One region of the Bradyrhizobium sp. B120 genome, then DNA from elsewhere that is predicted to be linked to it. Evidence: predicted binding sites of a transcription regulator. Region 1 holds the regulator's gene; each other region holds the start of a gene.
What was found. Region 1 encodes PhoB, which activates phosphate uptake and scavenging genes when phosphate is short. Its sites were predicted from a motif close to TGTCATNNANCTGTCAT; they were not measured.
Positions count from the first base shown of each region.

Region 1 (7,923 bases):
CTCGATCATCTACGGCATGTGGGGCTTCTTCGTGCTGGGCCCGTTCCTGGCCAACACGTTCCAGCCCTTCATGATCAGGATATTCGAGGGCGTTCCGGTGCTGGGTGCGGTGTTCGCAGGTCCGCCGTCCTATCTCAGCCTGTTCAACGCCGCGCTGATCCTTGCCATCATGGTGCTGCCCTTCATCACCGCGATCTCGGTCGACGTGTTCAAGACCGTGCCGCCGGTGCTGAAAGAAGCCGCCTACGGCATGGGCTGCACCACCTGGGAAGTCGTCCGCAGCGTCGTGATCCCCTACACCCGGGTCGGCGTGATCGGCGGCATCATGCTGGCGCTCGGCCGCGCGCTCGGCGAGACGATGGCGGTGACCTTCATCATCGGCAACTCGTTCCGCATCTCGTCGTCGATCTTCGCGCCGGGCACCACGATCTCGGCGGCGATCGCTAGCGAATTCGCCGAGAGCGACGGCCTGCACCAGTCCGGCCTGATCCTGCTCGGCCTCCTGCTGTTCGTGCTGACCTTCTTCGTGCTCGCCGGCGCCCGGCTGATGCTGATGCGGCTTGAAACGAAAGCGGGGAAATAGCGCCATGAACCCGATCTACAAATCCCGCCGCCGCAGCGACATCGTCATTCGCGCACTCTGTGTCGGCGCGGCGCTGTTCGGCGTTACCTGGCTGGCGCTGATCCTGTTCACGCTGGTCTATAACGGCCTTGCCGGCCTCAGCGTGCAGCTGTTCACCCAGAACACGCCGCCGCCGGGCTCGACCGAAGGCGGCCTGCTCAACGCCATCGTCGGCTCGGTCATCATGACGGTGATCGGCGTCGGCATCGGCGCGCCGCTCGGCCTGTTCGCCGGCACCTACCTCGCTGAGTACGGCAAGCACGACAAGCTGACCTCGGTGATCCGCTTCATCAACGACATCCTGCTCAGCGCGCCTTCGATCATCATCGGCCTGTTCATCTATGGCGCGGTGGTGGTGCCGATGCGCGGCTTCTCGGCGATCGCAGGCAGTCTTGCGCTCGCCGTGATCGTGATCCCGGTCGTGCTGCGCACCACCGAGGACATGCTGCTGCTGGTGCCCAATCCGCTGCGCGAGGCGGCCTCCGCGCTCGGCCTGCCGCGTTCGCTGGTGATCAAGCGGATCGCTTATCGTGCCGCCCGTAGCGGCTTGATCACCGGCGTGCTGCTGGCGACCGCCCGTGTTGCCGGTGAGACCGCGCCGCTGCTGTTCACCGCGCTGTCGAACCAGTTCTTCAGCCTGGACCTGACCAAGACGATGGCCAACCTGCCGGTGACCATCAACAACTTCGTGCAGAGCCCCTACGCCTACTGGAAAGAGCTGGCGTGGAGCGGTGCGCTGCTCATCACCTTCACTGTGCTCGCGCTGAATATCGGCGCGCGTATCCTTGGTGCCGAAAGGGCCGCAAAATGACCGAGCTTTCCGTCTCCACAACCGTCGCGAGCCACGTTCCCCAGGTGCCGCTGCCGGAAGCGCCGCCGAAAGTCACGGTGCGCAACCTCAACTTCTATTACGGCGAGCACCACGCGCTGAAGAACATCAACCTGACGCTCGGCACCAACCGCGTCACGGCGTTCATCGGCCCGTCGGGCTGCGGCAAGTCGACCCTGCTGCGCATCTTCAACCGGATGTACGATCTCTATCCGGGCCAGCGCGCGGTCGGCCAGCTGATGCTGGACCAGACCAACATTCTCGATCCCAAGCTCGACCTCAACCTGCTCCGCGCGCGGGTCGGCATGGTGTTCCAGAAGCCGACGCCGTTCCCGATGACGATCTACGAGAACATCGCCTTCGGCATCCGCCTCTACGAGAAGATCTCGAAGTCCGAGATGGACGACCGGGTCGAGAAGGCGCTGCGCGGCGGCGCGCTGTGGAACGAGGTCAAGGACAAGCTGAACGCTTCCGGCCTGTCGCTCTCCGGCGGCCAGCAGCAGCGCCTGTGCATCGCGCGCACCGTGGCGGTGCGGCCCGAGGTGATCCTGTTCGACGAGCCGTGCTCGGCGCTCGATCCGATCTCGACCGCCAAGGTCGAGGAGCTGATCCAGGAGCTCTCCGAGGACTACACGATCGCGATCGTAACCCACAACATGCAGCAGGCGGCGCGCGTCTCCGACAAGACTGCCTTCATGTATCTCGGTGAGCTGATCGAGTTCGACGACACCAACAAGATCTTCACCTCGCCGAGCGATCGACGCACCCAGGACTACATCACCGGCCGGTTCGGCTAGCGCATGATCGGCAAAAGTGGGCACCGGTTTTCCGATCGGATCATGCGAAACTGAGGACACCAAATCATGATCCCCGGGATCATGAGGGAGACAAGCGATGGCTTCTGAACATACCGCCAAGGCATTCGACAGCGACCTGCAGGAGTTGACCCGCCTGGTCGCCGAGATGGGCGGCCTCGTCGAGCGGATGATCACCGAGTCGGTCGACGCGCTGATCCGTCGCGACGTCGCGCTCGGCAAGCGCGTCGTCGCCGCCGACATCGAGATCGACAATCTGCAGCGCGTCATCGAAGAGCGCGCGGTGCTGACGATCGCCCGCCGCCAGCCGATGGCGATCGATCTGCGCGAAATCGTCAGCGCGATGCGCGTCGCCACCGACCTTGAGCGGATCGGCGACCTCGCCAAGAACATGGGCAAGCGCGTCGCGGCGCTGGAAAGCGATTTCCAGCCGCTGAAGCTGATCCGCGGCCTTGAGCACATGACCGACCTCGTGCTGTCGCAGGTCAAGTCGGTGCTCGACGCCTATGCCGCGCACGACCTGCCGGCGGCGATGAACGTCTGGAAGGGCGACGAGGAGGTCGATGCGATCTGCACCTCGCTGTTCCGCGAGCTGCTGACCTACATGATGGAGGATCCCCGCAACATCTCGTTCTGCATCCATCTGATGTTCTGCGCCAAGAACATCGAGCGGATCGGCGATCACGCCACCAACATCGCCGAAACCGTGTTCTATATGATCGAGGGCCAGCAGATCACCGACAAGCGTCCGAAGGGCGACATGACCAACTTTGCCACCACGGTGCCGGGTACCTAGGACATGATCCGCAAGCGCGGAGCCGGATTGTCTTCACGACAAGTCGTTTCCGCGGGGATTATGCTCAGGAAAGTAAGCGTTTCGGTTTGCGTCTGGGCAACGGATCACCACAGAGAGAGAACTTAAACCGATGAGCGCACGCATTCTGGTAGTCGAAGACGAGGAAGCGCTGACGACACTGTTGCGCTACAACCTCGATGCGGAAGGCTACGATGTCGAAACGGTCGGGCGCGGCGACGATGCCGACACCCGTCTGAAGGAGCGCGTTCCCGACCTCGTGGTACTGGACTGGATGCTGCCGGGCCTGTCCGGCATCGAGCTGTGCCGCCGTCTGCGGGCGCGGCCCGAGACCAAGCAGCTTCCGATCATCATGCTGACCGCGCGCGGCGAGGAGAGCGAGCGCGTGCGCGGGCTTGCCACCGGCGCCGACGATTACATCGTCAAGCCGTTCTCGGTGCCCGAACTGCTGGCGCGGGTGAAGGGCCTGTTGCGCCGCGCGAGCCCGGAGCGGCTTGCGACCGTGCTGACTTACGGCGACATCGAGCTCGACCGCGAGAAGCGCCGCGTGGCGCGCTCGGGGCGTCCGATCGATCTCGGTCCGACCGAGTACCGGCTGCTCGAATTCTTCCTCGAGCACCCTGGCCGCGTGTTCAGCCGCGAGCAGTTGCTCGACAGCGTCTGGGGCCGCGACATCTATATCGATGAGCGGACCGTCGACGTGCATATCGGCCGCCTGCGCAAGCTGCTCAATCCGGGCCGCGAGCAGGATCCGATCCGCACCGTGCGCGGCGCCGGCTACGCACTCGATGACCGCTTCGCGAAGGCCGAGCCGCAGCCGTAAGGCCGTGCGGTAATCACAAGCCGCAACACCCTGTCGTCCCGGCGAAGGCCGGGACCCATACGCCGCGGCGGGCGCAATCGGCACGCGGCTAGACGACTTTCTAACAACACCCATTCGTGGTTATGGGTCCCGGCCTGCGCCGGGACGACGCTGGCGGCTGTATCCGGGCTACGAGCCACAAAAAAATCCCCGCTTTCGCGGGGATTTGTTTTGTAGTCCAGGCAGTTTCCCGAGTGCTTACTTGATCTGTGGCTTCGCCGACGGCCGGCGGCGATCGGCGGCGGGCTGGTAGGCGACGCGCGAGTGATGCGCGCAATAGGGCAGGCCGGCGAGTGCCTTGCCGCCGCAGAAGAAGAATTCCGGGCTCGAGGGATCGCCGACCGGCCAGTGGCAGGTGGCCTCGTTGAGCTCGAGCAGCGACAGCCGCTGGCTCATCGGCACCACGTTGTCGAAGGAGATCGGATCGGGCTCCATCTCGACCTCGAAGGCGTGCGCAAGCGCGGTGTTGCCGCGCGAGACCGGGCGCGCCACCCGCATCATATGCTGGGCGGGGCGCGCCTTGCGCTGCCGCGGCGCAGCCGTGGAGGGGGCCTTGGCGCGGCCGGAGAGGCCGAGCCGATGTACTTTGCCGATCACGGCGTTTCGCGTCACATTGCCAAGTTCCGCCGCGATCTGGCTGGCCGAGAGGCCGGATTCCCAGAGCTTCTTCAGCTGCTCGACGCGATCGTCGGACCATGTCAATAGAGTCATCACATTCTTCCTTTCGCATGGCGCCGGCCACTCATCGGAGCGGCGCTGCGAGCCAATCTGGACAAATATCCCTGCGGCCAGAATCCCTTAGCCCTCGCCGGGCACGGTGTTGCGCCCGAACGTTTACAGGAGACACGAAGGCTACTTAGAGGGTCCAGTACTGCCGCACGAGATGTCGTACCCGACAGGCCAAACGCTACAATATGGCGTGACTCTGGCGCAAGAGTCCGCGGCCGTGCGTCCACATGTTCCCACAAAGTTAAGCATTGCTATGAGGCTTTTCCACCGCACCGGAATGCTCCGGATTGCGCCGGTTTCGCATTGCAGGAAGGCCGGCAAAGGCCGGCTCCTGGCGATTGACACTGACCGGCCGCCGCATAGAATGACCCGCACGTGCCGCCCGCAAAGGCGGCCGTTTTGTTTTCCGAAGCTGGCGGTTGCTGCGTTGGCGTCAAGGCGCGCAGCAATTGACGGCTTCAAACCGGCAGTGAACGCCATGACCAACGCCTCGTCGCATCTGCTCCCCGTCTTCGCCCGGGTCGATCTCGGCTTCGAGCGCGGTGAGGGCGCCTGGCTGATCGCAACCAATGGCGACCGCTATCTCGATTTCACCTCCGGCGTCGCGGTGAACGCGCTCGGGCATGCGCATCCGCATCTGGTCAAGGCGCTGCAGGAGCAGGCGACCAAGCTCTGGCACATGTCGAACCTGTTCAAGAGCCCGGACGGCGAGGTGCTTGCCGCGCGGCTGTGCGAGCAGAGCTTTGCCGACTTCGTGTTCTTCTGCAATTCCGGCGCCGAAGCGATGGAGGGCGTGATCAAGCTGGTCCGCCACCACCACTTCTCCAAGGGCCATCCCGAACGCTACCGCATCATCACCTTCGAAGGAGCCTTCCATGGCCGCACGCTCGGCACGCTGGCTGCGACCGGCTCGGCGAAATATCTCGAGGGCTTCGGCCCGCCGATGGACGGCTTCGACCAGGTGCCGCACGGCGACATCGAGGCGGTGAAGAAGGCGATCGGCCCGCACACCGCCGGCATCCTGATCGAGCCGGTGCAGGGCGAGGGCGGCGTGCGCTCGGCGCCGCAGGCGTTCTTCAAGGCGCTGCGCGCGCTGTGCGACGAGCATGGCCTGCTGCTCGCATTCGACGAAGTGCAGACCGGCATGGGCCGCACCGGCGAGCTGTTCGCCTACAAGCGCACCGGCGTCACGCCGGACGTGATGTCGCTGGCCAAGGCGCTCGGCGGCGGTTTCCCGATCGGCGCGGTGCTGGCGACCGCGCCGGCTGCGGCCGGCATGGCGCCGGGCTCGCACGGCTCGACCTTCGGCGGCAATCCGCTCGCGGTCGCCGCCGCCAATGCCGTGCTCGACGTCATGCTCAAGCCCGGCTTCTTCGAGCACGTGCAGAAGATGTCGCTGCTGCTCAAGCAGAAGCTCGCTTCCGTCGTCGACCGCTATCCCGGCGTGCTGTCGGAGGTGCGCGGCGAGGGCCTGTTGATCGGCGTCAAGGCGGTGGTGCCGTCGGGCGATCTGATCGCCGCGCTGCGCAACGAGAAGCTGCTCACCGTCGGCGCCGGCGACAATGTGGTGCGGTTCCTCGCGCCCCTGATCGTGACCGAGGCCGAGATCGACCAGTCGATCACGGCGCTCGAGCACGCCTGCTCCGTGCTATCGGCGCCGCAGCCGAAGAAGGCGGCTGGATAATGAGCAAGCCGGTCCGTCATTTCCTCGACATCAACGAGCTGCCGCTCGCTGAGCTGCGCAACATGCTCTCTGCCGGAGCCGCCATGAAGGCGAAGCTGAAGGCGCATGAGAAGGGCAGGAAGCCGCTCGAAGGCAAGACGCTGGCGATGATCTTCGAGCGCCCGTCGACCCGCACAAGGGTGTCGTTCGACGTCGGCATGCGCCAGCTCGGCGGTGAATCCATCATGCTGACCGGCGCCGAGATGCAGCTCGGCCGCGGCGAGACCATCGCCGACACCGCGCGCGTGCTGTCGCGCTATGTCGATGCGATCATGATCCGCATCCTCAACCATGACGCGCTGCTCGAGCTCGCCGCTCATGCCACCGTGCCCGTCATCAACGGGCTGACCCGGCGTTCGCATCCCTGCCAGGTGATGGCCGACCTCATGACCTATGAGGAAAACCGCGGCTCGATCGAGGGCAAGACGGTGGCCTGGACCGGCGACGACAACAACGTGCTGGCCTCCTGGGCGCACGCCGCCGAGCGCTTCAAGTTCAATCTCAACATCGCGACCCCGCCGGAGCTCTCGCCGAAGAAGCCGATGCGGGACTGGATCAAGGCCACCGGCGCGCCGATCATGCTCGGCACCGATCCGGAAGCCGCCGTGCGCGGCGCCGACTGCGTCGTCACCGACACCTGGGTGTCGATGGGCGACAAGGAGGGCGAGCACCGCCACAACGTGCTGAAGCCCTATCAGGTCAATGCCAAGCTGATGTCGCTCGCCAAGCCGGACGCGCTGTTCATGCACTGCCTGCCCGCGCATCGCGGCGAGGAGGTCACCGACGAGGTGATCGACGGGCCGCAATCCGTGGTGTTCGACGAGGCGGAAAACCGCCTGCATGCGCAGAAGGGCATCCTGGCCTGGTGTTTCGACACGGTCGCGTAATTGTAGGTCACTAACGTTGTCGTCCCGGGCAAGCGCAGCGCGACCCGGGACCCATAACCATCGCTGCCAGTTGTTGTGAAGGCTGGGGCTCCAGCTCGATGCAGCAACTGACATCGGTGGTTATGGGTCCCTGCTTTCGCAGGGACGACGGATAGATCGGTTCTGCTGAACCCCTTTATTTCATGGTCCGAGACCCCAGATAGAGCGCCATGGTTTCACAATCCCCCGACATCAAAATCCAGGCCGAGACGCCCATTCGCGCGCCCTCGGCGGTTCCTGTCGACGATGCCGTGCTGGCCTTCGAGGTCGGCGCGCTGGACTTGCGCGGCCGGCTGACCCGGCTCGGCCCCGCGCTCGACGAGATCCTGCACAAGCACGATTATCCGCCCGCGGTCGGCAAGCTGCTCGGCGAGGCCATTGTGCTGACCACGCTGCTCGGCTCCTCCGTCAAGTTCGAGGGCCGCTTCATCCTGCAGACCCGGACCGACGGTCCGGTCTCGCTCCTGATCGTCGATTTCCAGGCGCCCGACCGGCTGCGTGCCTATGCGCGCTACGATGTGGCGCGCCTCAAGGATGGGCAGAGCTCGGGTGAGCTGCTCGGCAAGGGCCACCTTGCGATGACCATCGATCAGGGCGCGAACA
Region 1 is NZ_CP185242.1:8,270,152-8,278,074, reverse strand. It holds gene pstC (phosphate ABC transporter permease subunit PstC) at 1-583, shown strand, start outside; gene pstA (phosphate ABC transporter permease PstA) at 588-1,433, shown strand; gene pstB (phosphate ABC transporter ATP-binding protein PstB) at 1,430-2,248, shown strand; gene phoU (phosphate signaling complex protein PhoU) at 2,346-3,062, shown strand; gene phoB (phosphate regulon transcriptional regulator PhoB) at 3,193-3,903, shown strand; gene ACOIX3_RS38375 (GcrA family cell cycle regulator) at 4,141-4,653, opposite strand; gene ACOIX3_RS38370 (aspartate aminotransferase family protein) at 5,150-6,355, shown strand; gene argF (ornithine carbamoyltransferase) at 6,355-7,281, shown strand; gene ACOIX3_RS38360 (Hsp33 family molecular chaperone) at 7,491-7,923, shown strand, end outside.

Region 2 (7,923 bases), 1.1 Mb from region 1:
AGCCGGCGCGGCTCGGCATCATGGCGACCGGCAAGGCCTATCTCGATCTGCGCCAGGCGCTGGCTGATCTCGGTATCACCGATGCCGACGCGCAGGCGCTGGGCCTGCGCATCTACAAGGTGGCGCTGACCTGGCCGCTGGAAGCCCGCGGCGCGCGCGACTTTGCCGAAGGCCTGCAGGACGTGCTGGTCGTCGAGGAGAAGCGCGGCTTCATCGAGGACCAGCTGGTCCGCATCCTCTACAACATGGACGCCTCCAGGCGTCCATCGGTGGTCGGCAAGTGCGACGAGAGCGGCGCGCCGCTGTTGCCGAGCGAGGGCGAGCTGACGCCGACCATGGTGGCGGCCGCCGTGGTGGCGCGGCTGCGCCGGCTCGGTCACCACAGCCCGCTGCTGGAGCAGCGTCTGGCCAAACTCGAGGCGTTCGATCGCCCGGCCGAGGGCACGGGCACAATCAAGCTGCAGCGCACGCCGTATTTCTGCTCGGGCTGTCCGCACAACTCCTCGACCAAGATTCCCGACGGCAGCCGCGCCATGGCCGGCATCGGCTGTCACGGCATGGCGCTGTCGGTACCGAACCGCAACACCCAGACCATCTCGCATATGGGTGCGGAGGGCGTGAGCTGGATCGGGCAGGCGCCGTTCACCAGCGAACAGCACGTGTTCCAGAATCTCGGTGACGGCACCTATACGCATTCCGGCTTGCTGGCGCTGCGCGCGGCGGCCGCCGCCGGCGTCAACATCACCTACAAGATCCTCTACAACGACGCAGTCGCAATGACCGGCGGCCAGCCGGCCGAAGGCGGCTTCACGGTGGCGCAGATCGCGCATCAGGTCGCGGCGGAAGGCACCAAGAAGCTTGCGATCGTCTCCGACGATCCCGACAAATATCCCGCCAATTACTTCCCCTCCGGCGCCACCATCCATCATCGCCGCGAGCTCGACGCCGTGCAGCGCACCCTGCGTGAGATCGAGGGCCTCACCGTTCTGATCTACGACCAGACCTGCGCTGCCGAGAAGCGCCGCCGCCGCAAGCGCGGACTGTTTCCCGATCCGGCCAAGCGCGTCTTCATCAATGAGCGCGTCTGCGAAGGCTGCGGCGACTGCTCGGTCGCGTCGAACTGCGTCTCGGTGCAGCCGCTGGAGACCGAGCTCGGCCGCAAGCGCCGCATCGACCAGTCGAACTGCAACAAGGATTTCTCCTGCGTCGAGGGCTTCTGCCCGAGCTTCGTGATGGTGCAGGATCCCAAGCTGCGCAAGGCCGACCGCACCGCCGCCGATCCCAAGGCGCTGTTCGCGGACCTGCCGGCGCCGCCCGCGGCCGCGTTGAGCAGCCCCTACAACATCCTGATCACCGGCATCGGCGGCACCGGCGTCATCACCATCGGCGCGCTGCTCGGCATGGCGGCGCATGTCGAGGGGCTCGCCTGCTCGACGCTCGACTTCACCGGCCTGTCGCAGAAGAACGGCGCGGTCATGAGCCACGTGCGGCTCGCGCCGACATCCGACATGCTGACCACGGTCCGCATCGCGCCCGGCAATGCCAATCTGATCCTCGGCTGCGACCTCGTCGTCGCCACCAGCGTCCCGGCGCTGAGCCGCGCCGAGCGCGGCGTCACCCGCGCGGTGGTCAACGCCGACCTGTTGCCGACCGCGAGCTTCGTCATCGATCCCGATATCGACTTCGAGGCCAGCTCGATGCGCGACGCGCTGAACGGCGCGGTGAGACCGGATGATCTCGACATCCTCGATGCCACCGGGCTTGCCACCGCGCTGATGGGCGACAGCATCGCGACCAACGCCTTCATGCTCGGCTTCGCGTTCCAGCGCGGCGCGATCCCGCTGTCGCTCGAGGCCATCCTGAAGGCGATCGAGCTCAACGGCGCCGCGATCGAAATGAACAAGACCGCGTTCTCGTGGGGCCGGCTCGCCGCGCATGATCTGCCGCGCGTGGTCAGCGCCGCCCGCTTCAAGAACGCTGGCGCCGCGCCGGCGAAGAAGACGCTCGATGAGGCGATCGCGTTCCGCGCCAAATTCCTCACCGACTATCAGGACGCGGCCTACGCCAAGCGCTACCTCGACGACGTTGCGCGCGTCCGCTCCGCCGAAGCTGCGGCAGCGCCGGGCTCGCAGGACCTGACCGAGGCCTTTGCCAAGGGCCTGTTCAAGCTGATGGCCTACAAGGACGAATACGAGGTCGCGCGGCTCTATTCCGATGGCGAGTTCAGCAAGGCCTTGAGGGAGCAGTTCGAGGGCAATTCCGGTTTGAAGGTCTTGCTGGCGCCGCCCTTGCTGGCGCAGCGCGATCCCGTCACCGGGCGTTTGCAGAAGCGCGAGTTCGGGCCGTGGATCTTCAAGGCGTTCGGCCTGCTGGCGGGGCTGAAGGGCCTGCGCGGCACCGCGTTCGACATCTTCGGCTACACCGCCGAGCGCAAGAGGGAGCGCGCGCTGCCGGTGGATTACGCGGCGATGATCCTGCGCCACCTCGACGGCAAGAAGCCGCTCGATTTGCCGCGCCTGGTGGCGCTGGCGAAGGCCGCGGACCTGGTGCGCGGCTACGGCCACATCAAGGAAGGCAACGTCGCGCGCTACCGCACCGAATGCGCGCGGCTGGAGCGCGCGATCGGCCAGCCGTTGGCGCAGGCCGCCGAGTAGGCTGGAGCGTTTTCGAGCGAAGTGGCTACCGGTTCGCGTGAAGAAAACGCGTTCAAAACACCAACCTAGAAACCCGCTCCGATACCATCGGAACGGCGTTCCAGGTGGTAGGCAGCGGGAACTTTCCACGGCCGCCTTGGTTGACCGGTAACCCTGCCCGCGAGCCGCGGCTGGATTCGCGCGGCCGGGCCCCTACATAACGGCCGTTCTGTTCGAGTGATTTCAGGAGGCCCTTTGATGGTCCTGAAAAACGCTTTTGTTGCAACTGTTTGCACCGCGTGCCTGGCGTTGGGTGGCGTGGCGTTTGCCGACGACTACCGCCCGAGCGAGTTCTTCAGTCTCGACCTCTCGCAGGCCGTGCTGTCGCCGAAGCCGCTTGGCCCGCCGGCGCAGTTCCAGCCGGTTCCGGTCGAGGCCAAGACCGATCGCAGCCCGGATCAGCACGCCAATGTCGAGCCGCGGGTCGATCAGCCGAAGGTCGAGCCGCAGAAGGCGGTGCGCACAAGTAGGGTGACGGAACCGCGTGACGCGGCGCCACATGAGCGCAAGCGCGCAGCGGCGCACGTTCCCGCCCGGGCCAAGCTCGCCCGGCGCCACTCGAACCCGCTCGATGCGGAAGCCCGCGACACCAGGATCCAGACCTGGCCGTGCCGCACCGGCGGCATCTGCAACTGGCAGCGGTGAGAGTGCCTGCCGCGCCTGTGCTCTCTCAAGGTGCGCCAATCCCAAACCCGTCATCCTGAGGAGCGCGCTCGTGCGCGCGTCTCGAAGGATGCACGGCCCGTCCGTGGCCGATTCATCCTTCGAGACGGCGCTGCGCGCCTCCTCAGGATGACGCGTAAGCCGCTGTTGTTCCGATAGCCGTCTCATCCCCCGAGTCATCCCGCCGTCGCAAAACCGTCGGCGCAGAGTCAAGAAACCGTAAGGGCGGAGTCAAACAGCGCAGGCAAAACCTTCGTTGCGATTCGACGAAGGTTATTCGATGCCGACAGCGATCTCCGCGAGGGGGCGAGGCCTCACGAGGCGTCAGCTTCTGGTGCGCTCGGCATCGACGGCCGCGCTGGCAGGAGTGGGCGCGCTGGCAAAGCCATATCTGAGCCGCGCCGCCGATCGGCCCGCAATCGCGGGCATCCAGTCCGGCGACGTCGCCAGCGATTCCGCTGTGATCTGGGCCCGCACCGATCGCGCCGCGCGCATGCATATCGAATGCGCCGCGGTCGAAAGCTTCGCCACCATCCTGCGCACCGCGTCCGCCGATGCGCTGCCCGACCGCGACTTCACCGCAAAGCTGCTGCTCGATGGTCTGCCGCCGGGACAGGACCTGTTCTACCGGATCCGCTTCGAGGATCGCGACGGCATTGCGGGTGAAAGCCGCGTCGGGCACTTCCGCACCGCGCCGTTGGACCGCCGCTCGGTCTCGTTCGTCTGGTCCGGCGACGTGGTGGGGCAGGGCTGGGGCATCGACCCCGCGCGCGGCGGCCTGCGCAGCTACCGCACCATGCTGAACGAGCGTCCGGACTTCTTCATCCATTCCGGCGATCACATTTATGCCGATTGCACGGTGCCGGCGGAGCAGACGCTGCCGAACGGCGAAGTCTGGCGCAACATCGTCACCGAGGAGAAATCGGTGGTCGCCCACAGCCTCGAAGAGTTTCGCGGCAACTACAAATACAACTGGCTCGACGAGAATTTCCGCGCCTTCCACGCCGAGGTGCCTGTCTTGGCGCAGTGGGACGACCATGAGGTGGCCGACGACTGGTCGCCAATCGGCACCGCTGACGCGACCGGCTACGATACGGACGGCAGCTCGCGCCTGGTGGCGCGGGCGCGGCGCGCCTTCCACGAATTCATGCCGATGCGGCTGATGCCGGAGCGCGACGGCCGGGTCTATCGCAAGATCCCCTACGGGCCGCTGCTCGACGTCTTCATCATCGACATGCGCTCCTACCGCGATTCCAGCTGGAACAAGCAGGGCGATCCGGACCAGGCGTTCATCCTCGGCGAGAGCCAGCTCGCCTGGCTGAAACGGGAGCTGGTGGCGTCGGATGCCACCTGGAAGGTGATCGCCGCGGATCTGCCGATCGGCCTCGTCAGCCTGGATGCCGTCGCGCTCGGCGACGGCTCGCCGGAGCGGCGCGAGCACGAGATCGCTGACCTCCTGTCCTTCATGAAGCGCGCCGGCGTCCGCAACACGGTGTGGCTCACCGCCGACATGCACTACACCGCCGCGCATCACTACGATCCGAACCGCGCGGTGTTCCAGGAATTCGAGCCGTTCTGGGAGTTCGTCTCCGGCCCGCTGCATGCCGGCACCTGGTCGCCGGGCGAGCTCGACAACACCTTTGGCCCGAAGGCGATGTACCAGAAGGGCTGCTCGGCCGAGCAGGGCGACAATCTCGCGCCGTGCTTCGGCCTGCAATTCTTCGGCCGCGTCGACATCGACGGCAGGACCGGCGTGATGAAGGTGACGCTGAAGGACGTCGACAATCACGATCTCTGGTCGGTCGTCATCGAGCCGCGGCCGGACGCGCGGCCCGGCCAGATCATGGCGCAGCATATCTAGGCTCGCGAAAGCCGTCGCGACATCTTGATTTGCGGGCGCCTTGCCCGAAGGGTCGGTTTGCGGGCAGACTGCGTGCTGGCAGTTCTGCCAATTTCATTCCTACCAGACGATTTGCTGGCGTGACGTCGTCGATGACATCGGCGCCCCACGCGTCAGGAGCTATCCATGGACAATCTGCAGACACAGGGCATCAGCCTGCCGCAGCTCGGGCTCGGCACTTTCCGCATGCAGGGCGATGCCTGCCGCGCAGCGGTCGAGAGCGCACTCGGGCTCGGTTACCGGCATATCGACACCGCCGAGATGTACGGCAATGAGGAGGCGATCGGAGCCGCGATCGCCGACGCGAAGGTCGCGCGCAAGGACCTGCACGTGACCACGAAGGTTTGGCACGAGAATTTGGCGCCGGACGCGATCCGGAGAGCGTTCGACACGAGCCTGAAGAAGCTGCGGCTCGATCATGTCGATCTCTACCTGGTGCACTGGCCGTCGCGGAACATGAAGCTGCCGGCCGTGTTCGAGACGCTGACGAAGCTGAAGCAGGAGGGCCGCACCCGCGCGATCGGCGTCGCCAATTTCACCACCGCGCTGCTCAAGACCGTGGTCGAAGACATCAAGGCGCCGATCGCCTGCAACCAGATCGAATATCACGCGATGCTGGACCAGACACCGGTGCGGAAATATTTCGCCGCGAAATCGATCCCGCTGGTGGCCTATTGTCCGCTGGCGCAGGGCCGTTTCGCGACCGATGAGACGCTGGCGAAAATCGGCACCAAGCATGATGCCACCGCTGCGCAGGTGGCGCTGAAATGGTTGCTCGACCAGAACGGTGTTGCGGCGATTCCAAAGGCCTCGCGCGCCGAAAGCCAAAAGGCCAATCTCGACGCGCTGAAGGTTGAGCTCGACGATGACGACCGCAAGGCGATCGCTGCGCTGCGCAAGGACATGCGCTGCGTCAATCCGGGCTTTGCTCCGGCGTGGGATTGAGATCGGCGCGCATCTGGATAAGGACGCAGAACAAGAAAATGGCTCCGCGAGGAGCCATTTTCCGTTGTGTCGGTCTTTCGTGTGTGCCGGCGCTTAATAGCGATCCCGCCTGATGACCACCGCGCGGTCATGGTCGTGATGCCAGCCGCGATGCCAGCCACGGTCGTGGCGCATCTCGGCGCGCGCGCCCCAGCCGCGATCCCAGTGGTGATGGCCGCGCTTGATCACGACGGTCTCGGCGCTCGCGATCGACGGAATGGCCACTGCAAGGGCACCAATCGCCGCAAGAACAAAGCTAAATTTCTTCATCTCATCCTCCTCAAATGATGCGAGGAGGAAACCGTGCAGGTATCGAAACGTTCCTCAGGGAACCGGGTGAGTTTTCTGAACGCTTGTTCAGCAACCATCGCAGCGCAACCCTCGCCGTGTGTTTGCTGCACAACCGACGCGTGAGCGTTACCGCCTCTTTCGGTGGTCTTGCCTAACCACGGTGTCCGACGCATCATCACGCCATAAAATCAATGTTCGGGGGGACGTTGCCGTGGGTGAATTTTCACGCCGGGATTTCTTGAAAGGTACGGGATCGGCCGCTGCTGCTGTCATAGCAGGGCCGGCCGCTGCGGCGATGGGACCGGACGACAAGTTCGACCTCGTGATCAAAAGCGGCGACGTGATCGATCCCAGCCAGTCGCTGCGCGGCAAGCGCGACATCGGCATCCGCTGGGGTCTGATCGAGGCGATCGAGGACGAGATCCCGGCGGCGCGCGCCGTCAAGACCATCGACGCCTCGGGCAAGCTCGTGATGCCAGGCCTCGTCGATCTGCACTGCCACGTCTACCCGTATGGATCGGCGATCGGTATTCCCGCCGACGAGCTGGTGCAATTCCAGGGCACCACGACCGTGGTCTCGGCCGGCGATGCCGGCGTCAACAATCTCGCGGCGCTGCGCCGCTTTATCGTCGCGCAGTCGCGGACGCGGATCTATGCCTTCGTCCATATTGCCAACAACGGCCTGTCGGCCTTCCCGGTGGCCGAGCTCTACAACATCGACAATGCGCAGGTCGAAGCCTGCGCCATGGCGCTTGCGGAGAACCCGGACTTCCTGATCGGGGTCAAGGTGCGGATGTCGGAGAACGTCATCTTCAAGCATGGCATCGAGCCGCTGAAGCGCGGCATCCAGGCCTGCGAGATGTGCGGCTGGCCGGCGCGGATGATGGTGCATATCGGCGGCGTCGAGACCAGGGAGTTGATGTCTGACATCCTCGATCTGCTACGGCCGGGCGATATCCTCACCCATGCCTATTCCGGCGCGCCGAACATGTCCGGCGCCTTCACCAACATCGTGCAGGACGGCAAGTTGTTGCCGGCGGCGCTCGCGGCCAAGCAGCGCGGCGTGCTGTTCGATGTCGGCCATGGCGGCGGTAGCTTCGATTTCACGGTGGCCGAGATCGCGATCCCGGCCGGTTGCACGCCAGATACGATCTCGTCCGACATCCACGTCTTCTCCGGCAATTCGCCCGGCATTCCGTTCCTGCCCAACGTGATGAGCAAGTTCCTGGCGATGGGCTCTTCTCTGGATCAGGTGGTGGCGATGGCAACCTCAGTGCCGGCGCGCATCATCAACCGCACCCCGAAGATCGGCACGCTGCAGCGCGGCGCGCCCGGCGACGTCGCGATCATGGATCTCATCGAAGGCCCGGTCACCTTCGTCGACACCCGCAA
Region 2 is NZ_CP185242.1:7,143,125-7,151,047, reverse strand. It holds gene ACOIX3_RS33220 (indolepyruvate ferredoxin oxidoreductase family protein) at 1-2,654, shown strand, start outside; gene ACOIX3_RS33215 (hypothetical protein) at 2,892-3,338, shown strand; gene ACOIX3_RS33210 (alkaline phosphatase D family protein) at 3,637-5,217, shown strand; gene ACOIX3_RS33205 (aldo/keto reductase) at 5,383-6,201, shown strand; gene ACOIX3_RS33200 (hypothetical protein) at 6,295-6,510, opposite strand; gene ACOIX3_RS33195 (amidohydrolase family protein) at 6,743-7,923, shown strand, end outside.
Region 2: ACOIX3_RS33210 (alkaline phosphatase D family protein) is a predicted target of PhoB. The motif match lies at 3,531-3,547, and genes of this name have one in related genera.

Region 3 (7,923 bases), 1.7 Mb from region 1:
GTGGGAAAGCCTGGTAGTCATGGTAACGCTCCCGCGATTTACATCGCATACGATTAATTCGCTCGCGCCTGATAAAGGCATGGCGCGGCCGGTCTTCAAGTATCACGATTTAATCGGATGCGATTTATTCGGGCACAGGGCTTCAAATATCCGTGTGACCGGCGATGCCATGCGCGGCCCGCAATGGCGGCCTGCTCGGGCCACGCGGCAGCGGCGCGAAAGTCAGCGGGCACGCTGGCGGTCGCAGGCGCGAACCCCGGCGGAACGTGGGTTCACTGCAGGATGGTTCGTCACATGCGGCGAGCACGCGGGCTCCGCGCTTCAAAGCGCCCGCGGCCGGAATTGTGCATGCAACCGCGCGTCGATGCGGCGCACATCGCAACGATATCGCTTGCGCAACACTGGACGCGGTTGCTTCGGTCAGATTCGAGCCGGATCGGACAGGCTGCCGAGGTTGGCAGGATTTAACATCCACGCCATAGTGAATGACTATCCTGGTCATGAGCCAATGTGGGGTCAGCTATGGACGTGTCACCTTCTGGTAACGAGAGCCGAAGCACGTCGGAGCCGCCACAGGCAGCACGCGAGGACAACGCGCACGCTGCGACACGCACACCGGCCATCATTGTCGGCGTCGTTGCCGCGATCATCGTTGCGCTGTCGATCTATTATCTGCTGCGGCCCGAGCCGCTGCTCGTGCAGGGCGAGGTCGATGCGACGCGGCTCGATATCGCCGCGCGCGTCGACGGACGGGTCAAGGACATCCCGGTCGAGCGCGGCCAGAACGTCGCCGCGGGCGCCGTCCTGGTGAAGATCGACAACCCGGAAACGCTTGCAAAGCAGGACCAGATGCGCGCCGCCAAGGCCGTTGCGGATGCGCAGCTCGCCAATGTCATGGTTGGAACGCGGGTGGAAACGATTGCCGCGCGGAAGGCGGAAATGGAGCGCGCGGAGGCCGCGCAGGTGCTGGCGCAGAAGACCTTCGATCGCGCCAAGACGCTGACCGAGCAAGGCAACGCGCCGCAGGCCCGCCTCGATCAGACCACCGATGCGCTGCACGAAGCCGAGCGCGGGCTCGATCAGGCGAAATCGGCCTATGAGCAGGCGGTCAACGGCTACACCAAGGAAGAACGCGCGATCGCGAAAGCCAATGTCGAGAAGGCCGAGGCCGACATTCAGAGCGTCCAGTCGGTGATCGATCAGCTCGCGGTCTACGCGCCGGTCTCAGCGCAGGTCTATCAGCGCAACGTCGAGCCCGGCGAGTTCGTCTCGCCGGGCGTGCCGCTGGTGACGCTGATCAATCTCGGCGATCTGTGGATCCATTTCGATCTGCGCGAGGACCTCGTCAAAGGCCTGAAGGTCGGCGACAAGTTCGACGTCCGGATTCCGGCGCTCGACGACCGCCATGTCACGGTCGAGGTCAAGCTGATCGCCACCAAGGGCGAATATGCGAGCTGGCGGGCGACCCGGGCCACCGGCGATTTCGATCTTAGGACATTCTCGATCCGCGCCTACCCGGTGCAGCCGGTGCCCGAGCTGCGGCCGGGCATGAGCGCCTATCTCGACTGGCGGTCGCGCCAATGAGGCTGGCATCGCAGCCCGGATTCTGGCGGGTCGCACAGCGCGAATGCCGGTGGCTGTTGCGCGACCGCGTCGCCTTGCTGCTGATCTTCGGCGTGCCGCTGTTCGCCTTCGTGGTGCTCACGACCGTGTTCAGCCAACCGGTGATCCGCGGCCTCGGCGTCACCATCGTCGACACCGACAAGTCGGATACCTCGCGCGCGCTGACGCAACAGGTCGCGGCGTCGCCGAGTCTGCGGATCGTCGACGACTCCGGCTCACTCGCGTCAGCCGTGCAGGACATCCGGTCCGGCAAGGCGATCTCGGCGATCTTCATCCCGCCGAATTTCGAACGCGACCTGAAGGCGGATCGCCGTCCGCAGGTGGTCGGCTTCTACAACCAGCAATTCCTGACCGCGGCCGGCATCGCGTCGTCGGGCCTGAACGATGTGCTGTCCGCCGCCGCGAGCGCGGCCGCTCCCGCCAACCGCGCCGCCCCCGCCCCGGCGTCGATGGGAACGCTATCGGCGGAGACCATCGCGCTGGTCAATCCGCAGAAGAACTACGCGCAATTCCTGCTGCGCGCGCTGCTGCCGACGATCATCCACGTCGTGATCACGCTCGCCGCGGGCTATTCGGTTGGCTCCGAATTCCGCCGTCGCAACGCGCGCGAGTGGCTCGAAAGCGCCGGCGGCGATCCGATCGCCGCGCTCGCCGGCAAGCTCGCGCCGCTGTTCGTGATCTTCATCCTGATCATGCTGGCCCAGCCGCTGATCCTCGAGGGCGTGCTGCAGATTCCCTTCAAGGGCGACGCGCTGTTGATGATCGCCGCGGGCCTGCTTCTGATCATCGCCTATCTGTCGCTCGGCGCGCTGTTGCAGCTTCTGGTCCGCGACCTCGCGACCGGGCTCGGCCTTGCCGGCCTGATCGCCTCCCCTGCTTTCGGCTATGCCGGTGTCGGTTTTCCCAGCATCGGCATGAATACGTTTGCGCAGGTCTGGAGCGCGATCCTGCCGCTGCGCTGGTACATGGCGGTGTTGATGGGACAGGCGGCGCGCGGATTGCCGGCCTCGGAATCGGCAATTCCGTTCGCGGCGCTCGCAGGACTCACGCTGCTGTTTGCCGCGCTCGCATGGTGGCGCATGGCGAGCCTGACGCGCCGCGGCTGGTTTGCGACGGCGCGGCCCGAGGGGCCGCCAGCGAGCGAGCCGGCGCCATCGGGCGTCGGCGGCGCCTTCCTGGCGGAGTGGCGGCGCGTGCTCGGAACGCGCAGTGCCTTCAGCCTGCTGTTCCTCGCCCCACTGGTCTACGGCATCTATTATCCGCAGCCTTATCTCAACCAGATCCTCCGCAAGCTGCCGATTGCGGTCGTCGACAATGATCTCAGCGATCTCTCGCGCCAGATCGTCGAGACGCTCGATGCCAGCGGCACATTGAGCGTCACGGTGCGCGCCCGCACCCTGGCGGAGGCAAGCACCGCGATCGACCGCGGCTATGCATTCGCCGCCGTGCAGATCCCGCCCGGCACCGAGCGCGACGTGCTCAAGGGCCTCACCGCGCACATCCCGGTCTACGCCGACGCCACCTATCTGTTCATCTTCCGGTCGACCGCAGGCGCCGTCGCCACCGCGATCGGCATGCTGACATCCGAACTGGTGTCGCGGGGTGCCCGCTCCGACGCAAGCCTGGTCAAGGCGAAGCTCGCGAGCCTCAGCCCGGCCAACGTTCTGCTGCAACCGATCTTCAACCCGGTCGGCGGCTATGCGAGCTACATCGTCCCGGCGGCGTTCATCCTGATCCTGCAACAGACGCTGCTGATCGGCGCGGCGATGCTGACCGGCACGGCGCTGGCGAATTCCCGCAGCACTGTTGCGAACTCTCGCAACTTGGTCGCGGGCGTGTTCGGGCGCGGCGTTGCCCATCTGACCATCTATCTGCCGGCGCTCGCGCTCTATCTGATCGTGCTGCCGCGGATCTATGGTTTCTCGACGCTCGGGCACCTGCCGCAGATCTTCGCGCTGGCGACCGTCTTCCTGCTGGCGACGAGCTTCCTGGGACAGGCGATCGGCGCCTGGTTCACGCGACCGGAAAACGCCACCATCCTGCTGCTGGCGACCAGCCTGCCGCAATTCTTCACCGCCGGCTTCGCATGGCCGCGCGAGGCCATCCCCCCTGCGGCCACGGCACTCGGCCGGCTGTTCCCGGCCGACTCGGCGATCGACGGCCTCGTGCGAATCAACCAGCTCGGCGCCAGCATCTGGGAGGTCTCGCATGACTGGCTCAGGTTGTGGTGTCTGGCGCTCGGCTATTTCGTGCTCGCCGTGATCTCCGCGCTGGTGTTCAAGAGAGGACAGCAACATGCCCAACGCTAGGCGCGCAGCCATGATCGTGATCCCGCTTGTGCTCGTCGCGGGTGCGCTGATCTACGCCGAGAGCCGCGCGACGCCGGCGCCCGCAATCGTCGGCGTGGTCCGCTCGACCGAGGTCAGGATCGAGCCGGAAGTGAACGGCCAGTTGGTATCGATCGCGGTCGAGAAAGGCGCGCAGGTGCACGCGGGCGACGTCCTCGCCAAACTCTCCGCGGTCGAGTTGACCGCACAGGCCGATCAGGCGAGGGCCGCGCATGCTGCCGCGGTGGCGAGCCGCAACAACGTCTATGCCGGCGTACGCCGCGAGCAGATCGACTCGCTGAAAGCTGCGATCTCCAAAGCCAATTCGCGCCTCGACTATGTGGAGACCCAGCTCAGGCGGATCACCACGCTGGCGAGCCAGAGTTTTGAAACCCAGCAGGCGCTCGACCAGGCGGAGAACGACGTTGCCGCGGCGCGCGCCGGCGTGGCGGCGTCCCAGGCGAATTACGATGCGGGTGTGGCAGGGCCGACCAAGGAGGAGCGCGCCATCGCCGACGCGCAGGTGCAGGCGGCCGCGGCTGCCGTCGCGGTGCTCGAGCGCCGTCTCGACAAGATGGTGCTGCGCGCGCCGGTCGACGGCGTCGTCAGTGTGATCGCCGCCGAAGTGGGCGAGAACGTGCGTGCGGGCCAGCCGATCCTGATGATTGCGGCGACCGGCAAGCAATGGCTATCGTTCAACGTGCGCGAGGACCATCTCGACGGCCTTGCGATGGGCAAGACGGTGAGCGTGATACCGAACGTTTCCGGCGCCGCCGCCAAGGCTGCCATCACCGAGTTGCGGCCGCTCGGGGTGTTTGCCACCTGGCAGGCCGAGCGCGTGATCGGCGATCACGACCGCAACACGCTGCGCCTGCGTCTTGACCCCGTAGGCGCCGCGGAAGGCCTCGAACCCGGCATGAGCGTCCGGATCGAACGTTGACAACACGCCGCGCTCGGCCGCGAGCCGCAATGAGGTGCGAGCTGTCGCCCTCCGGCGCGTCGCGGCAGCTTGTGTCGGCCCGCCTCGCCGAATAGTCATCGGACTGTCAGAAGATTGCGACAAGAAGACAACGGCGTCGGCCCTGTTCGGCTTGGCCTTATGGCATCGCCCCGATGCCACGCAAAAGATGGAGATTTGGCCGTGAGGCAGATTCGTTCGCGACGGAAGGTGCATGTTGGCGCGATGCTGCTCGGCGCGGCGGCCTTGGCGGTCCTGCTGCCGTCGATGGCTTCAGCGCAAACCGCCTCGGCGCCGGCCGGCGCCAAGCCGTTCCTAACCGTCGACGGCAAGCTGCCGCTGGTGATCGGGCATCGCGGCGTCCCGGGCCTGGTGCCTGAGGAGACCGAGGCCTCGTATGAGCTGGCCGCCGACCTCGGCACCGACGCGCTCGAAGAGGACCTGCATCTGACCAAGGATTGCGTGCTGGTGGCACGCCACAATCCATGGCTCGGCGACAACACCAACGTCGCCGAGGTGGCGAAGACCAATGCGGAAGTCGCCAAACGCAAGCGCACGGTGCCCGGCGTTGCCGCCAAGGTGAAGTGGGCGCAGACGCCGACCAGCGGGCCGGCCGAATACCCCACCGACCTGATCGATCCGGCCGATCCAAAATCGGTGCTGAAGGCGCTGATCGTCGACGGCGACGATCACACCAATGATTGGTCGATCACCGACTTCACCATGGCCGAGCTGAAGCAGTGGATCGCCGGCACCACCTACGATGCGGCCAACGAACGGCCGAAATTGTTCAACGGCAAGTTTCCGGTCATCAGCTTCCAGGATGTCATCGACATCGCCAAGGCCAAGAGCAAGGCGACGGGGCGTTCGATCTCGGTCTATCCGGAAACCAAGAATCCGACCTGGAACAATGCCCAGGCGATCGCCAATGGCTGCGGCGCGCCCGGCAGCCACCCGCTCGAGGATGCCCTGATCAAGATCACCAGGGATAACGGCCTCAACGCGAAGGACGCGCCGATCATCGTTCAGAGCTTCGAGCCCGGCAGCCTGAAATATATGCGCAGCCACGGACTGGAAACGCGGCAGGTCCAGCTCATCGACGGCAACGGCGTCGACTTCAAGACCGGCAAGGTGCTGCTCAACAACATCGCGAATTCCCGTCCGTACGACTGGACGGTCGCGGGTGACGGCCGCACCTTCGATGCGATGCTGACGCCCGAGGGCCTCGCGGAGATCAAGACCTATGCCGACGGCATCGGTCCGTGGAAGGCCTATATCGTCCCCTACAAGATCTCACCGTGGAAGGACAACAACGCCGACGGCACGCCCTACAAGGGATCGACGGCGGATGCCTCGACACAGGAGGCCACCAGCGTCATTGCCGACGCGCACAAGCTCGGCCTGTTCGTGCATGTCTTCACGTTCCGCAACGAGAAGAAATATCTGGCTGCCGACTATCGCGGCGACCCGAGCCTGGAATATCTGAAGTTCTTCCGTCTCGGCGTGGACGGGGTGTTCACCGATTTCACCCACACCGGCGTTGCCGCCCGCGCTGCTTACCTGCGTGAACTGGGCTGGTGACGCCGCAGCAAGGCGCGCCCGGCATCACCGAGCGCGCCTGCATCACTGCCGGAAAACCCGCAGCGTCACGATCTGGAACGGCCGCAGTGACAAACGGCAGCTCCGCGCTTCGGTCGGAATGGCCGCGATGCGATCTTCCAGCGTGTTGCTGATCCACACCGACGAGATGTCGGCGCCGAAATCGAGCGTCGCGGCGGCGCGGACGCCTGCACTCTCGTAGAGCCGCACCACCCAGCCTTCGCCATCCTCGGCGGGTTTGATCGTATCGACGATCACGTTGGCCGGCGCCGCGGTCAGGAACGACTGCCGCAGCGGCGCATGCGGCTGCCCCTTGGCCCAGAGCATCGGACGCTCAAAGCACAAAGCGCGCCCGACCGTGTCGGCCGTGCGCCAATCACCCTGGTGGGGATAGATCGCATAGCGCATCCGGTGACGTCCGATATCGGCCTGTGGATCAGGCAACTCGGAGCCGCGCAGCAGCGTCAGCGCGAGCTGGTTGCCAAACGCCGAATAGCCATGACGGCAATCGCTGAACAACGACACGCCGAAATCCGGCTCGGCGAGATCGGCCCAGCGATGACCTGGCACTTCATACTTGGCCGCATCGGCATCCGTGTTGGCATGCGTCGGCCGCTCGGTTGCGCCGAACATCGTCTCATAGGTCGCGTTCGATGCGCGGCAGGCCACGGGGAACATGATCTTCAGTGTCGTCTTGCGCTCCTGCCAATCGACCGTCGTCTCGAATTCGAGACGATCAGCGCCGGCATCGAGACGGATCACCTGGGAGAGCCCGCTCGCGCGTCCGAGCGAGCGCTCGAAACGAAGCTCACCACGCAGTCCGCTATCCGACAGCACCTCGCAACTCACCTCCCCTGCCGCGTCGCGCGCGGTCTCCAGCGCGAACGGATCGATATCCCATGCCTCGAAATCGAGCGGCCTGTCATCGAGCAGCAGCAAGCGCGCAGCCGGTGATGCGAACGTCTCGCGCCCGGTCGAGACATGCAGCAGCGATCGGACAAGCCCGGTGCGATCAATTCGCGCCGTCAGCCGCGCATTCGACAGCACGAAGCCGTCTGGATCGGGGTAGACGGCAACGCGCTCTTCGGTCGTCGTGATTTCTCCAGCCGCAAACGGCGCGGCGACAACATGGCGCAGCACTCCATCGGGATCGGACATCACCTCGGCGCGGGCCCGGCCCAGCGTATTGATTGGCGTCCAGCCGGCGGCGTCGAGATCGCAGAGCGTCGCCAGCACGGCTTGCGTGCGGCGCCTGGCCTCCTCCTCAACGCCGGCGAGTTCGACCTCCGCCCGCTCATAGACCTCGCGAATGCTGCTGCCGGGGATGATGTCGTGGAACTGGTTGACCAGCAGCGTGCGCCACAGATCTTCGATCTCCTGCGCGGACGGCGCCGGTTGCTGCCAGGCCGCAGCGAC
Region 3 is NZ_CP185242.1:6,616,856-6,624,778, forward strand. It holds gene ACOIX3_RS30735 (hypothetical protein) at 1-21, opposite strand, end outside; gene ACOIX3_RS30740 (HlyD family secretion protein) at 523-1,584, shown strand; gene ACOIX3_RS30745 (ABC transporter permease) at 1,581-3,932, shown strand; gene ACOIX3_RS30750 (HlyD family secretion protein) at 3,919-4,890, shown strand; gene ACOIX3_RS30755 (glycerophosphodiester phosphodiesterase family protein) at 5,092-6,489, shown strand; gene ACOIX3_RS30760 (alpha-mannosidase) at 6,532-7,923, opposite strand, start outside.
Region 3: ACOIX3_RS30755 (glycerophosphodiester phosphodiesterase family protein) is a predicted target of PhoB. The motif match lies at 4,984-5,000, and genes of this name have one in related genera.